2 regions of the Paenibacillus hamazuiensis genome follow, and region 1 is predicted to be linked to the other one. Evidence: a T-box and tRNA genes for the amino acid it is inferred to sense, from the RefSeq annotation. Region 1 holds a T-box; the other holds one or more tRNA genes.
The links. A T-box is a leader RNA that pairs with one kind of tRNA and senses whether it is charged. The one in region 1 lies ahead of metG (methionine--tRNA ligase), so its partner is inferred to be a tRNA-Met.

Region 1 (7,917 bases):
TGGAACGGCGGCAGCGGCAACCAGCTTGATGTTCGGATCCTGCAAAATTTCATCGAGCGATGCTGCAGCTTGCGCTTGAGGGAATTTCTGGACGAATGCGTCCACTTTGGCCGGGTCCGGGTCGTACACCTTTACCAGATCGGCTCCGGCTTCGACCAAACCGTTGCACATGCCGTAAATGTGCCCGTGATCGAGCGCGACCGCGGCAAAAGCGAACTCGCCTTTGGATACGACCGGATTGGGCTTGCCCTGCGGAGCGTAGTTCATACCGTCGCTTTTTTGTACCATAACTGCCTCCCATGAATGGATAATGGTAAATAACATTGTTCACGTTAACATATATTATTTTACCACTGATCCTACCGGTATGTCATCAGCAACTGTGGCCAAAGTTAACTCATCCCCCTGCGATGCGGCCAAGATCATGCCCTGCGACAGCTCGCCGCGCAGCTTTACCGGCTTCAGGTTGGCGACAAGAATCACCTTGCGGCCGACCATCTGCTCCGGCGTGTAATATTTGGCGATGCCGGAGACAACCTGCCGCTGCTCATAGCCGAGATCGAGCTGCAGCTTCAGCAGCTTGTCGGCCTTCTCGACGCGCTCGGCGGCGATTACCTGCGCGACGCGCAGCTCCACCTTGAAGAAATCGTCGATGCCGATTTCTTCCTTCGCTTCCGCAGCAGGCGCCGGGGCCGCTTTTGCGACGGTTTCACCCGGCGCAGGCTGGGGCTGCTCCGGTGCAGCCGCCGCGCCGCCGCCCATCGTGCCCGCGATGTAGGCAACCTCCTTTTCCACGTCGAGACGAGGGAAAAGGTTCTCGCCCTTCTGCACGCGCAGGCCTGCCGGCAGCTTGCCGAATTCGCGCACCGTATCCCACGCTGTAAGCTCAGACAGCCGTTCTGCCGGAATGCCGATCTGCTGCCAAATTTTCGCCGGCGTGCCGGTCGTGAACGGCTGCAACAGCACAGCCGCGATGCGCAAGCTCTCGGCGAGGCAGTACATCACGGATCCGAGCGCCTCCCGCTTCGTCTCGTCTTTCACCATCGTCCACGGCTGCGTTTCGTCGATGTATTTGTTCGTGCGGCTGATCGCCTGCCAAATAGCCGACAGCGCCACGGAAAACTCCATGTTTTCCATCGCTTCCTCCGCCTGCTTGACCGAAGTTTCGATCGTACCCAGCAGCGACGAATCAAATTCAGTTGCACCCGGAATGTAACCCGGCAAAACGCCGTTAAAATATTTGTCGATCATTACGACCGTGCGGCTAAGCAGGTTGCCGAGATCGTTGGCGAGATCGAAATTGATCCGTTCGACAAAGCTTTCCGGCGTAAACGTGCCGTCCGAGCCGAACGGCACTTCGCGCATGAGATAATATCTCAGCGCATCTAGGCCGTAGCGGTCGATCAGCGTTACAGGGTCTACGACATTGCCCTTGGACTTCGACATTTTGCCGTCTTTCATTAGCAGCCAGCCGTGCGCAAACACCTTTTTCGGCAGTGGCAGGCCGAGCGCCATCAGCATGATCGGCCAGTAGATCGTGTGGAAGCGGACGATTTCCTTGGACATAAGGTGAACGTCGGCCGGCCAGTATTTCCGGTATTTGCTGTCGTCCTCGCTGCCGTAGCCGAGCGCCGTAATATAGTTGGAAAGCGCATCGATCCACACGTAGATGACATGCTTCGGGTTACCCGGCACCTTGATGCCCCAGTCGAACGTCGTACGCGATACGGCGAGGTCTTCCAGCCCGGGTTTGATGAAGTTGTTGATCATCTCGTTTTTGCGCGATTCCGGCTGGATAAAGCCGGGGTTTTCCTCGTAATACTGCACCAGACGATCCGCATATTTGCTCATTCGGAAGAAATAGATTTCCTCCGTCAGCCATTCCACCGGCCGCCCGCAGTCCGGACATTTGCCTTCCACGAGTTTATTTTCCAAGTAAAAAGACTCGCAAGGCGTACAATACCAGCCCTCGTATTTACCGAGATAAATATCGCCCTGATCCATCAGCTGCTTGAAAATCTTTTCAACGGCGCGTTTGTGCCGCTCGTCCGTCGTGCGGATGAAGTCGTCATATGAGATGTCGAGTTTTTTCCATAAATCCTTGATGCCGGATACGATGCCGTCAACGAACTGCTGCGGCGTTTGGCCTTTCTCCTGTGCCTTGCGTTCGATTTTTTGCCCATGCTCGTCGGTTCCGGTCAAATACATGACGTCGTATCCGCGCAGCCGCTTGTAACGGGCCGTCACATCCCCCGCTACCGTCGAATAGGCATGCCCGATATGCAGCTTGTCGCTCGGATAATAAATCGGCGTCGTGATGTAAAACGTTTTTTGCTCTTTGGACATAAATGCTCCTCCTTTTTTAATTAAAAAAGCCCTCATCCCCTTTGGGACGAGAGCTTCGAGCTCACGCGGTACCACCCAATTTCCTCAGCGGCAAATGCCTGCCGAGGCTCTTGTTCAAGTCTCTGCGACCTCCATTAACGCTGGATCACGGCGGCAGCTCACGGGTACGCCTGCAGGCGGCAAACCAGCTCACAACCGCTTCCTCCGGGACCATATTCCTCTGCTTCGCGCTATGCCGGTTTTCAGCTTCCCCGGCTCTCTGTCATAGGCTTAAGCAAAGTACTCATCCGTTCATGGGAAATATGGATATTATTAGCCAAATATATCGAAGACAACCCTCTCTTGTCAAGTCTGCTGGTGTACATCCAACGCTCATCTATTCGGGATCCGGCGGAGGGACGTGGTCGATGCCCCCCGGATGGAACGGATGGCATTTGCAAATTCGTTTTGCCGCAAGCCAGGAGCCTTTGAGCGCGCCGTGACGCTCCAAAGCGACAAGCGCATACTCGGAGCACGTCGGATAAAACCGGCACGTCGGCGGCTTTAGCGGGGATATGCATTTACGGTAAAAAAGAACGGCTCCGGTCAGCAGCTTTACCATGGTTCGTTCCTTCCTGAGGTAATCACCCCTAAATCGTTGCAGCAACCGCAGTACAATCAATTAAAGATCATCATATCACAACAAAAAAAGGACCTGCAAGGTCCGCTCAAAGGGTACATCAACTGCTAACGGTCGCGTTCTGTTCTTGTTTCTTGCGTTCTTGACGCTGCCGCTTTTGCTTCGCATGGGTTTGCCGAGGGACAATTTAAAAGATAATGCACAATGGTTACGCAAATATCACGGAGACGGGTCAGTTTTGCCCATCAACCGATCCATATGATTCTTCAGCTCCTTGAGCGGGTGTTCGATCCGTCTTCCCGTCTCGCGTTCGATTCGTTCGGCGGCGGCTGTCATCGACAGCTGGCCTACGGCAAGTCGGCTTGCCGGCTGCCGGCGAATATGCTCGGCGACCAATTCGAGATACTCTCCCTCTTTTCCTTCCATAAATAGCTCGAAAGATCGTTCGATCACCGACGCTTCCACATCCGGACGAACCCCTCGCCGATCCGCGAACATCCTTAACCTCCTCATCGTTCCTTGCACCGTAGCCGGGTTGGTAAACAAGATGCGGACAGGGCCTTCCGACTCGAACAGCGATGTCATAAACGGCTCGTCGATGGCAGCAACAGGGCACGGCGTGCGGGGCCGAACTTCGTCCATCGCGGCGATATAATTTGTGCATGTGAGCAGAATGGCATCGGCAGGATATCCGCCAATCCACTCCAGCTGGCGCTCCATATATATGCGCAGCTCATGTTGCTGCCGCTCTTTGCCATTCAGCCAAGGAATAAATCCCGGATCTACATAATGAACGAGCCGGTAATCGCTTCCTAAGGTTCTTTCAATGCCCGGAATGTTGTTATGATGTGCATGAAGGCAGCCTATTGTTTTGACCATACTTCTCCGCCTTTCGTCTCGGTTTGTCCGTAAATGGTTTAATCTTATATTAAGGTATTTTTTAGCCGTCATTAAGTTTATCGTCATCTTCTTTTCATATTTGAGATTTACATTAGGAAATGTAAGGAGCCATACATATAAAAAGGATAAGGTGGAGAGAACCATGAATCGGAGAAACAAAAAAGCGATCGTTACTACATTGACAGCTGCATTGCTGCTCGGAGGAGCTCTGGGCAGCACCTTCTCGCCAAAAGCTTTTGCGGAGGAAGCATCCGCAGCCGCCGGAACTTCTGGAACTTCTGGAGCTGCTGCAACACCTGCCGCTGCCGGCGCCAACGCACTCGATATTGCCAAGCAAGCCGGCATTGATCTTCACTTGGATCAGATCGTTCAGAACAGCGCCGTTTTCCTCGATTTCGATGACTATGGGGACCTGATCGAGCAGCTGAGAGCGGGAAGCAGCTTGGTGGATGTCGCCAAAAGTGCAGGGTTTGACGCGGACGATTTCGTAGCCCGGCTGACAAATATCTCCGTCACAGAGATCGATAACGCTTTGGCGAGCGAAAAGCTGACCAGCGAACAAGCCGATCAACTGAAATCGGCCGTAAACGCCAAAGTCAAAGAAATCGTAAACACCGCAGGCTATCAGGAACCGAAATCGGCGGCAGCCGCTTCGGATGCGTCCTCCGCAGCCGCGGATCCGGCGAAAAACATCGATCTCGGATTGGATAAAATCGTAGCTCTTTCCTCGCAATATTTGGATATGGACTGGATTGACGTGAGAGACGCTTTGAATAACGGAGATTCGCTGGCAAGCCTCGCCAAAAAGACCGATCTCGGCGAAGAGGGGCTGCTGAACAAGCTGATGGAATATGCTGAGCTTAACATTCAAAATGCGGCATCGCAGGAGCTGATCACCGGTGATCAAGCCTCGCAGCTGATTACGAAAGCACAGGATGCAATCAGGAAAGCTGTGGAAACGTCCGGCTACAGTGACCGCGTTCAAGGCTAACGCCTTTTAAAATAAACCAACCCCCCGTATCGAGACGAAAGCTCGGTCCGGGGGGTTCGTGCGTTTTGCGCCATCCAATCGCGGCATCAGCCGCTCAGTCTGCCGCCGTTTCCCGCAGAAGCGGCAATCGTGGAGGACGGCGGCTCCGTGCCCATGCCGTAGCGGGAGCGCAGCAGGAAAGCGTAAAACGATGCGAGGATTTGCTGAAACAGCATGCAAATAATAACCGGCATCGCCACCGCCGCCGGGAAATAAGTGGTCGCCAGCACGGCTCCAGCGCTAATATTGCGCATCCCGCTGTTGAACGTCATTGCGACGACAATGCTGCGGTCCCAACCCATCAGCTTCGCCACAAGCCAACCGATCGCATAGGACGATATCGCGATAAGGAGCACAGTGATGAAGATGACGAACAGCTTGGCGTTAAACAATTTCAAGTAAGGAGCGACAAGCGAGCTGTTGATCGCCACTACGACGCCGAGCGAAATTTTCGAGACCGGAGACAGCGGCACGCCGAGCTTCTCCTTGATTTTCCCCTTCGTCCATCCGTTCAGCACCATGCCGAGCACGGAAGGAAACACAACCATCCACAGCAGCCCCTTCATCATACCCAGCGTGTCGATCTTTACATCCGCTCCTACAAGAAGGTGCATCGTAAATGGAACAAGGAAGGGGGACAGCAGCGTATCGATCAAAATCAACGAAAGCGTAAACGCAATGTTGCCCTTGTAAATAGACACCCACATGAAGCTGATGATTCCTGTCGGGATTGCAAACGCAAGCAGGAGCCCGGTGATCGTCAGCGAATCCCCGGCAAACACGATATGCCCGGTAACAAGCGCGACCAGCGGCATGACCAGATGGAGCAAAGCCATACAGGTGAGCAGCGGAACCGGATGCATGATGACCCGGGTCAAATCTTTAAAATTCGATCCGAGACTGCCCGAAAAGGTGATTAAAGCAAATATCCAGGGCACAAGAAACGAATAAGGCTGAAGCGTGGCGGAAAAAATCACGCCCAAACAGACTGCGGTCGGCGTGATCAACGGCATGATTTTTTCCAGCTTTTTGTTGAGGCGAAACAGGAATGGATACATGACGAAGTCCCCTTGTTGTCGTTATGAACACGTGAACAATGATGTTTTTATTGTACCATAACTTGACGGCAATTGGGGGAAAAAATAAAACCTCCGCTTCCGATCGGGCGCAAAAGCATTGTTCGCACCGCCGGATAGGAGATTTTTCGATTGCTAAGATCAGGCTGCTGAGTTTCGTTCGAAAAATCGCTAATGGCCCGAGGGCAGCTGCACCCCTTGCTGACGATTCTCCTCCGAAGCTGCGCTTTTACCGGAAAACAGCGGAACGAGCAAAGCGCATGCCATAGCCGCGATCATAAGCGCAATAAAATACCCGCCTTGAAAATCTTTAACGAACATGGCGGATACCAGAAGCAGGATCCGGGTTACGTTTAAAAACCATTCGCGCCACAGAAATATTCGCGCCTGTTCGATCGCCGTATGTTTGCTTATGATTTTAAATTGACCGGTATTCCATACGGTGCCGAAATAAAACAACCCTATTGTCGTCAGGATGTTGGAGATCACCAAAAAAAAGGAATGCTGCAGAAGCGCGCACAAAAAGCCGATGCACATCGATGCCATGCCGATGGCGAGCCAAATTCCGTTTTGAATTTGCAGCCGCCGGTACAAAAACATCGATCCGATCGAAGATAACGCGTACATCACATTAAGCAGCGCGATGACGAGTTTATCGCTCGATACCGAAAAAGTAAAAATGATCGCAAACAATGCCTGAAATTGCAGAAATACGCCTGCCGCGAGACAGGAAGGCACCATCCAGCGGATTGCGGGATAACAAAACACTTTGGAAAACGACATATTGCGGAATAACGGCTCCGGTTCCTTCGCCAGCGTGATGGGCGGAATGGAAAAAGAGACGACAAGAAGCAAAATGACGAACAGAAACATAAGCAAAAACGAGCCGTTGTAGCCGACCCACTTGATGACGAGAGCGAACACGACCGGATTGAGGATCGACACGGCCTGGCCTATTATGCTGGCATACGAAAAGTATCCTTCGAAATCTTTTCCCCTGCCGAACACGCTGAGCGTAATGTTTTGCGCCGATGCGTAAAATCCCCACATGATGCCGACCGGCACGGCTATAATCGCGATCCAGAGCACCCGGTTATCCAAATGCAGAAACGACAGAAGCAAAAATGTCGCCGTGCCGCTCAGTGCAACGGTGCGAATCAGAAAACGGGTCGAAAACGCAGACAAAAGCCGCGCCCCGACCGCAAATGCAATGCTCCATGAAATGAACATGACGAGATTGAACCACGTCACATCCTTGATTTGCTTCGCGCTTTCCCAAATATACAAATTCACAAATATGCCGATGTAGTTGAAAATAATGTTCGACGCCGCGTTCATCAAAAGCACCCGCTTGATCTGGGGTGTGATGCTCATTCTCGTCATCTCCTCTAAAATCTTGCTGTCCGTTACCCGCGGCGTAAAATGGAAAATCCCGTACCGTTAAACGACCCGATCGGCGCGCGATCCTCGTAAAGTCCGGTCCCGTCCCCGTTCAATGCTATATCGACGAGCCACCGGGTAAATCCGGCGACCTGCATATCCTTCATCTCCTCCAGGCTGAAAAAACCGGCTGCATCGACCTCCGTACCGTCCGGAACCGGCTCGCCGTCCACATAATCCATCGTAAACGCGATGTAGACGTTATGAACGTCGCGCGGCTGATCGCGGAGCGCGACGATGCCTTTTACTTTTGCCGTCACGTTCGCCTCTTCCTTCACTTCCCTTTCGATCGTCTGCTCGATCGGCTCGTGCTGCTCGATGTACCCGCCCGGGTTCGTCCAGTTTCCTTTGCCGGGCTCGATCGCTCTGCGGACAAGCAGCACCTTGCCTTCCCGCTGCACAAGCGCTCCCACGCCGATGCTGTAGTTGCCCCAATGCACGAAGCTGCACTTGGTGCAGGCGTTTCTCTCCGTCCCTCCGATATTGCGCAGCTCGAGCGGGCTGCC
Region 2 (7,917 bases), 1.5 Mb from region 1:
CCTTCCCAATAAAACGAGCGGATCAGGCTTATTTGCGCTTCCGACAAATGCTTATACGCTTTCTCGATATGCTCCTTAAGCCATCTTCGCGATACGATATCCTCCGGGCGAAGCAGCGCCAGTTCCGGCGCCTGTTCCCAAACCCCGGGCTCGTACGGCACGAGGGCCGCCTGCTTTCGGGATTTGCGCAGCTGATCGATCGTAATATTCCGCGTAATCGTAATCAGCCAATTGACGAATAGACCTTTAGCCGGATCATAGCCCTTTTCCGTCGTCCAAAGTCGGGTAAAGACAAGCTGAACGATCTCTTTGGCAAATTGGGGGTCCTTGTTTGTTTTCATCGCAAAGGAATAAACCAAGCGGGAATAACGATCATACAAGATCTCCAGCGCTTCGCCTTCTTTGTTCATAATCCTTTGCATCAATTGTTCGTCGGAAAATTGTTGCATACCGGGCTCTCCCCAAGGTCGCTGCGACCTTCAATATAGGTAACGGCGTTCAACGGCGTTCGGTTTCTCCATGTTATTGTAACATCAACCGGTTTGACAAAAAAAGACCGATTTTCCAAAGGAACGAAGCCATTCCCGGAAAATCGGCCTGATTGGGCTGCGAAGCGCGTTTTATTTAACGATGATGGTGCCCTTCATCGATGCCTTATGCGGAGCGCAGTAATACGTATATACGCCCGGCTTGTCAAAGGTAAGCGTTGCGGATTCGCCCTCGCCCAGCAGCGGCGTCTCGAACAAAGGTTTATCCCCGTTCATTTCATCGGAGACGACGTTATGTTTGAACTGATCCCGATTTGTGAAGGTGATGCTCGATCCGGCTTCGATCGTAATCTCCGGCTGCGCAAACTTAAAGCTCTTGATGTCCATTGCGTAAGCTTTGGCAGCAGGCTTCGCCGCTTCCGTCTGCTTGGAAGGAGTCGGATCGATCACGTACCATACTTTGCCGACATCCTGCCCTTTCACGTCTCCCGGCTTTTCGTCTTTGACGTAATAATAAAGCGGCCAGCCCTTGTAGGTTGATTGTTTTGTGCCGTCATCGCGAACGATGACACCGAAATCCTCCGCCTTCAAATCTCCGCCGGAGGTGATGTGCTCCGAGTAGAAGACCGGCCATGCGACTTCGCAGTTGCCGTAGCAGACGCTTTTGTTGGTTGTATCCTTGGTGTACAAGTACAGTGCCATGCCGCGGGAATCGGCCAAATAAGGACCGAGTTTGTCGTCCTTGGCGACGATGACGGCGGAATGAGGAACAACATACCACACGTTATTGACGCCTTGCCCTTTTACATCGCCCGCCTTTTCATCTTTGGCAAAATAATAAAGCGGCATCCCTTTGTACGTCGTCTGCTTTTTGCCGTCTTCGCGCACGATCGTTTTGAAGTCGGCAGCGTTCAGCTCGGACGAAACCTGGATATTCTCCGCGTAATAAATCGGCCAGTTCACCGCACATTGATCTTTGCACATGCTCATATCCGGCATATCTTTGGCGTAGTAATACAGCGTTTTTCCTGCAGCGTCGACCAGGAAGCTGCCAAGCTCCGGCGTCTGTGCCACGTTAATCCGGGCCGCTTGGACAAGAACCGCCTTCGCTTTGTCGACCACCTTTTGATCGGCCAGCATGTCGGCCAGCGTTTTCCCGCCCCCCTTGACTTTGAGGCCGAGAGCCTCTACCGTCGCTGTGGCGATATGGCTGTTGCGCAATCCTCCGGTACCCGCGATTTGCGACAACCCATGATCTTTGGCGAAGGCTATTACGTTGTCGTATGTAAAATCGCTGTCCTGCTTGTATCCGAGCGCTTCAAGCAGCACTTTGTAATATTGCTGGTCGGTAATGCTCGCGGACGGATCGAACTTGCCGCTGCCCGTTCCGGCCCAACCAAGGCTCGGATTCGCTTTCAAATAGGCGAGAATCGCCTTGTTGCTGTCGCTGACGGACGATGCGTCGGAGAAGTTGTCCGTACCGGTAAAAGAGAGCGCGGTTTGCTCCAGTCCTTTCAAACGCAAAAATAAAATGGCGGCTTGCAGGCGCGTCGTCGTTTTCGCCAGGTAGGCGGCTGTTACTCCGTTTCCGTCTCCCTGCAAAATGCCGAGATCTGCGGCAACCTCCGCATCGGTTTTAACACCGGGCGATGCCTGCGCATCGGCGGCAAGTGACGGCGCGGCAGCCGAAAGCACCATCGCACCTGAAAGCAGCGCCGCAGCAAACGAATGTCGTTTTGTCATTTCGAAAATTCCTCCTTGATTGATGAATTATTTCTGAAACGGCTTACATTGAAAGTAACGGAACCTTTAACGAAACGGTTTGATGTTTGATAAATAAAGAAGAGGATGCCCGGCGGGTCACCCTCTAGATCGATCGACGTAAAACATGTTCCATAAATAAATAGTAGTATCACGCAAAAAAATCCTCCTCTGCCTTATCCTGATAAGCAAAGGAGGATTTTCAAACCGTTACATTATGTATGTACTACACGAGACAATGCAATCCAATATAGATTGTTAAGCTTGAAATTTCGGAAAGTGCCGAAGACCGGACTCGAACCGGTACGGTAGTCACCTACCGCAGGATTTTAAGTCCTGTGCGTCTGCCTATTCCGCCACTCCGGCATGCTTCGGACATCGACGCTGCCTTTGCATGGTGGGCCCTGAGGGACTCGAACCCCCGACCAATCGGTTATGAGCCGACCGCTCTAACCAACTGAGCTAAGGGCCCCTAACAAAAGGGTTGGTTGCGGGGGCAGGATTTGAACCTGCGGCCTTCGGGTTATGAGCCCGACGAGCTACCGGGCTGCTCCACCCCGCGTTAATTTTCACCGTCTTTTCACAGCGACAAAAATAACTATACACCAATCCGTACGTGGAAGTCAATACTTTTTTTCTTTGAAGAATCGGAATTTATAAGCCGAAGGCGTAAAACATCTTATCACAATGAAAACTCCGCCTAAATGCGGGGCCTGTTATCTTGGTCTTATATCATATAACGTACGCCGAAGCGTCCTTTTTTCGAACGAAACACTTCCACTTCCTGAGGGCATTCGTAGCCGTAAATCCACCAGTCTTCTTCCATCCGTTTGGCAAGGCATCCGGCCTGGAATTTGCTTTCGTACAGCTTCACCCAATAAACCCATTTCACCTTGATCACTCCTGAAAGAGATTATAGTGTGCAGCTATAGCATAACCCAAAAAAAGCTCCCTTATTTCTAAGGAAGCTTCTCTTGCCTATTCGGCATCAGCTGGCATTTTCCCCCAGGAGCCCATCTTTTTGGGCGGCCGTTTTTTCTTCGACATCTCTCTGATGGTGCGCGATCCGGCTCGAGGCCGAAGCCGCTATGCTGGCGACCAAATCGTCCAAAAACGTATGCACGCGGCTGCCGATTTTCGTATCCAGCTTTTTAATAATGCCCGTCTTCTGTTTATCTAAATGCCCAAACGTCGTTACGGCTATGCTGCCGTAACCGAATACCGAGCCGAGCGCCAGCGTTTCGTCGCAGCCGAACAGCCCTTCGTCGGATTCGATGATCGATTGGATCGGTTCGGACAGCATTCCTTTTTCCGCAAGCACGTCAAGTTCGATTCCGACCAAAATCGCGTGCTGCAGCTCGCGTTTTTGCAGGACGGCTTTAACCGATTCGACGCATTCCTCCAACGTCAGGTTCGGGTTATAAGGGAGCTGCATCTCCCTGACAATATGCGCAATATCGACGAGCTCCACTCCGCGTTCGGCAAGTTTACGAAAGACGGCTTCTTTCACTTCGTTACTGTGGACTTGACGCTTCATATGGATCGTCCTTTCTCTATGCAAGTATACTCAGGCCATGCCCACACATGAATGTTTTGTGAACGTTTGTGGAACAGCTTCATTATAGCATGTTCATACTTCGTCTGCCGAAAAATGTTTGAAAAGGTGGTGATCGGGGGAACGTAGATTTATAATATATATGAGGAAGCGAAAACTCGTATGGGAGGGGATGCTTCATGTTATACGGAGTAGCGATTTTTCCGTCAAAAGAAGTGCAGGACGTTGCCAACAGCTATCGAAAACGGTTCGACCCTCATTACAATCTTATTCAGCCCCATTTAACGGTCAGGGAAAAAGAGGAATGGAACGACGAGCAGCTCGCCAAGGCAATTACCCACTTGCAGTCGGTCGCCGATCAAACGGCTCCGTTCACCGTTCATTTCAACCGGTTTTCCACCTTTTATCCGGTGGGTAACGTGATTTATATGGCTTTATCGCAACCGGAACCGCTGGTGAAGCTGTATCATAACATATGCAGCGGGTTATGGAAGGAACCGGGCAAGCCTTACGGCTATACCCCTCATCTTACGATTGGTCAACAACTGTCAAGCGACGAACTGCACGACGTGCTGGCCAGCCTGCGCAAAACGCCGCTCGATCTCACCGCGAACATCGACCGGTTTCATTTGTTATACCAAACGGAGAACGAAGCCTGGACGGTTCATCAAACATTTCAGCTTAAAGGCTAAATCGATCATCCCGGATAACTCGCCAAAGCGCGTGTCTATGGAAACGTGCGTTCCTCAATCCATGCAACAAAACTCCAACAAAGCCTTCTTTCTCTATTAAAAAGCCGTCCGACAATGTCGGACGGCTTTTTTGTCGCGGATACACCGCCTAGCTTTTGTATACGCCCAGCAGACGCTTCGATTCTCCCGCCGGGGTGGTGAACACCTCGTACAGCTTCACCGTGATCGGGCGTTCCATTTGCTCGGTCGTTCCTTCCAGCATAATGTTGTTTTCTCCGGTAACCAGCTTGCCGGTTCCGATCAGGCTCGCCTGCTTCGTGGCAACGAGCCGGTTAAGCGTGTCGTAAGCTTCGAACTGCAGCTTGGAGAATCCGGCATCCACCTGCACTTGAGGATCGCGATTGATCGTCAAATCGAATCTCAGCTTGTACGAATATGTCATATTGCCCAAACGGTTAAACAGCGGCTGTACCGTGTAATAATCCACCTTGACGTCAAACGGATAAAGCGTGAACTGCTTGTCGTCCATCCCTTCCTGCAGCGTAACTCCATAAGCCGCAATCGTGGACTTGTAAGGTGCCGCGGTTGTCACATCCTGAATCTTGATGGCGAGCCCTTGACCGGTCTCGGAAACTGGCAGCGTGAACGAATATCCTATCACGAGGCTGGAGTTCGGCAGCACTTGCGTCGTCGTTACGTTTTGCCGGTTGCCCGAGTACAAATAGCCGTCCGCGCTTTGCAGGTCGGCCTGGAATACCGGTACTGCCATCGGCCGATCGCTTTTGTTCGTCAGCTTGAACTTCGCGGTCATGTTTTTGGAGCCTTCGTCTTCGTTGTCGCTCATCCGGAATTCGACCATCGACACTTCCATATCCGGGTGAATGACATCGCTGACCCGGTCGAACTGCATCGGCTTGCCCATAACATACGGTTCGAAGGAAGAAGCGGCAGCGGACTTATCGGATGGAAGTATAATGTTAACGCGGCCAACGTTATAGCTGACGACCGAGTTCGATCCGGATTGCGCGAACTTCTCCGGAGTGAGTACGTTCAAGCTGGTGAGCTCGGAATCCAGCTCTGTGCTGATGACGTAATGAATGTATTTCTCTTCCTGAGCCTCGAGCACGATCGATTCCTGTTCAGCACGCTTGCCGCTGAACACCTTGACCTCCGTTTTTCCGTCGATATTGAAATCCGGCACCGTTTCGCGTTGGCTGCCAGGGTTTTTGACCAAAAGCTGAACCGTATAATTGGCTCCTTTATCCGTAATCTCTTTGTTGATATTGACCGGCGTATATTCAAGCGGAGAAATGAAAGGCAGCACCTTAAACGTTTCTCCCCATTTTTTCACCATCGATTTATCGGTAATCTCCGTATCGCTGCCTTTCCAGGTTTGGTCCGTCACAGGCACGGTAAGGATTCTCGTTTCCAGCTTCGGATACACATAAACGTCCACGTCGGTCCAGTTGACCTCGGTCAGCGAGAACGTATCGGTCCGGTCAATCACGGACATATAGCTCAGCTCCTGCGTCGTTTTCGGCTGGATCGAGCGCGGATTCGTCGCGCTCGGCTGGAGCGTATATTCAACGCCGTCCGACGTTTTAATCCGCAGCTCGTACGTATCGGGAACGCGGGTAATTTGCGTGCCTTTATTGGTCATGCGGACGACGACCCCAACGCGGGTGCCTCCGGTCACATATTCGCTGAGCACACTTTTGATTTCGACATCAAGCAGATCGGTAAGCTTATATTTGGCATACGCTTCGCTTGCGCTGCTTGCCGGCGCCGCACTCTGAGCCGGAGCATCGGCGGCGTATGCCGCCGCGCCGGCCGTCGTCAGCGCCATCGTAAGCACCACGGAAGTTACGGTCTTTTTCCAGTTCTTGTTCACAGTTTTCTCCTCCAAAAATTAGGGTGTTATTTCGCCAGTTGTACTTTCTCTTTATCTTTGAGCTGATGCTGGCCGGAAATGACGAGCTGTTCGCCTTCCTTAAGCCCGGAAATGACCTCCTGCACCGTTTCGTTCAAACGGCCGAGAGTAACTTTGCGGCGTTCCACCGTATCGCCGTTCAGCACGAAAGCGTAGGTTTCCCCACCTTCGCGAACGACGGCGAGGGTCGGTATCGTTACAACGATCTGGTCGTTGTCTTCAGTCAATTGAATTTGTACCTTCATACCCGGCTTCAGCTTTTTGTCCGGATTGGACACTTCCAGTTCGAGTGGATACGATTTGCTCGAGGCGCTCATGACGTCGGCAAGATAACTTATTTTGCCTTTCGTTTTCTCGCCGCTGCCAGGTACGTAGAAGGTCAGCTCGCTCTTGCCGCGTACAAGCTTAGCCGCTTCTTCAGTCAGATCCGCCTTGATTTTGATCGGATCGAGCTTCTGCATCTGTGCCACCTTAAATCCGCCCTGCACGCTCATTCCTACCTCTACAGGCAGATCGGTGATGACGCCGCTCGTCGGCGCCTTCACCTCGAGGTTGTCGAGCGTGCGCTCCACTTCCTTCAGGCTCAGGTTGGACGACTGCGCCTGCTGCTCCAAACCGGCCAGCGAGTTCGTGCTCTCGAGTGTCTTCAGCTTGTCCTTGTTACCCTGCAGATCAAGCCGCAAATTATTCACCTGCGTCTCCATCTGATCAAGTTGGAATTTAGTGACAAGCCCTTGATCGTAATCGTTTCTCATTTTGTTGAAAGATTTTTCCTGTTCCTTGAGCGAAGCTTCCAATTTGGCAATGCCGTTCCTAAGCTCCTGCTTGGAGTTTTCCAAGTCTTCCTTCGATTTGGTGAGCTGAAGCTCTGCGCTTCTTAACGCAACGGCAGCCTTGTCGCGGGAGAGCAGCACGTCGGTCGGATCCAGCCGAAGAATGACATCTCCCTGCTCTACGTAATCTCCACGTTTCTTTAAAATATCCTGAATGTCGCCGCCGGCTTTCAGCACGACATCCATTTGAATCGAGGAGGCCACGTCGGCCACCTGCTCAATCGGGTCTCCGATTTTTTGTTTCTCGATCTTGGCAACCTTTACGGTTTTCAGCTGCGCTTCCGCCGGCTTCTCCTCCGGCTGGGCCGCCGGGGCGCCTGCCGAGCAGCCGGCCACAATGGCCGTGCTCAGCAGAACAACGCCGGCAATTTTCGTGCTTTGTTTTACGGTATGGGCAAACAGCATCTTCATCGGTTGATCTCCCTTTCTCTTCACCTTAAGGTCCCGTTTCAGTTAGCCGGTACGGTTGCCGAATCGGCAGCGCCTGATTTGGCTTTCCGGTGGAACAAGCGGGACATTCTCTTTTTGAATTTATAGATCAGCTCGTAAGCGATCGGAACAATGACAAGCGTGAGCAGCGTCGATGTAGTCAACCCGCCGATAACGACGACGGCGAGTCCCTTGGAGATGATGGTCCCCTTGGATAAACCGAGTGCGA

Region 2: it encodes a tRNA-Met, which carries the amino acid that the T-box ahead of metG (methionine--tRNA ligase) is inferred to sense. The anticodon was not compared.

Annotation. Positions count from the first base shown of each region.
Region 1 is NZ_JALRMO010000001.1:1,808,930-1,816,846, reverse strand. It holds gene MYS68_RS07715 (Gfo/Idh/MocA family protein) at 1-288, opposite strand, end outside; gene metG (methionine--tRNA ligase) at 343-2,346, opposite strand; T-box leader at 2,386-2,650, opposite strand; gene yidD (membrane protein insertion efficiency factor YidD) at 2,723-2,947, opposite strand; gene MYS68_RS07700 (hypothetical protein) at 3,185-3,844, opposite strand; gene MYS68_RS07695 (hypothetical protein) at 4,008-4,856, shown strand; gene MYS68_RS07690 (bile acid:sodium symporter family protein) at 4,943-5,953, opposite strand; gene MYS68_RS07685 (MFS transporter) at 6,143-7,345, opposite strand; gene MYS68_RS07680 (NUDIX hydrolase) at 7,378-7,917, opposite strand, start outside.
Region 2 is NZ_JALRMO010000001.1:3,298,594-3,306,510, forward strand. It holds gene MYS68_RS14595 (RNA polymerase sigma factor) at 1-449, opposite strand, end outside; gene MYS68_RS14600 (plastocyanin/azurin family copper-binding protein) at 621-2,231, opposite strand; tRNA gene MYS68_RS14605 (tRNA-Leu) at 2,530-2,615, opposite strand; tRNA gene MYS68_RS14610 (tRNA-Ile) at 2,645-2,721, opposite strand; tRNA gene MYS68_RS14615 (tRNA-Met) at 2,735-2,811, opposite strand; gene MYS68_RS14620 (hypothetical protein) at 2,977-3,141, opposite strand; gene MYS68_RS14625 (phosphatidylglycerophosphatase A family protein) at 3,238-3,786, opposite strand; gene MYS68_RS14630 (2'-5' RNA ligase family protein) at 3,984-4,496, shown strand; gene MYS68_RS14635 (hypothetical protein) at 4,645-6,387, opposite strand; gene MYS68_RS14640 (efflux RND transporter periplasmic adaptor subunit) at 6,414-7,670, opposite strand; gene MYS68_RS14645 (efflux RND transporter permease subunit) at 7,709-7,917, opposite strand, start outside.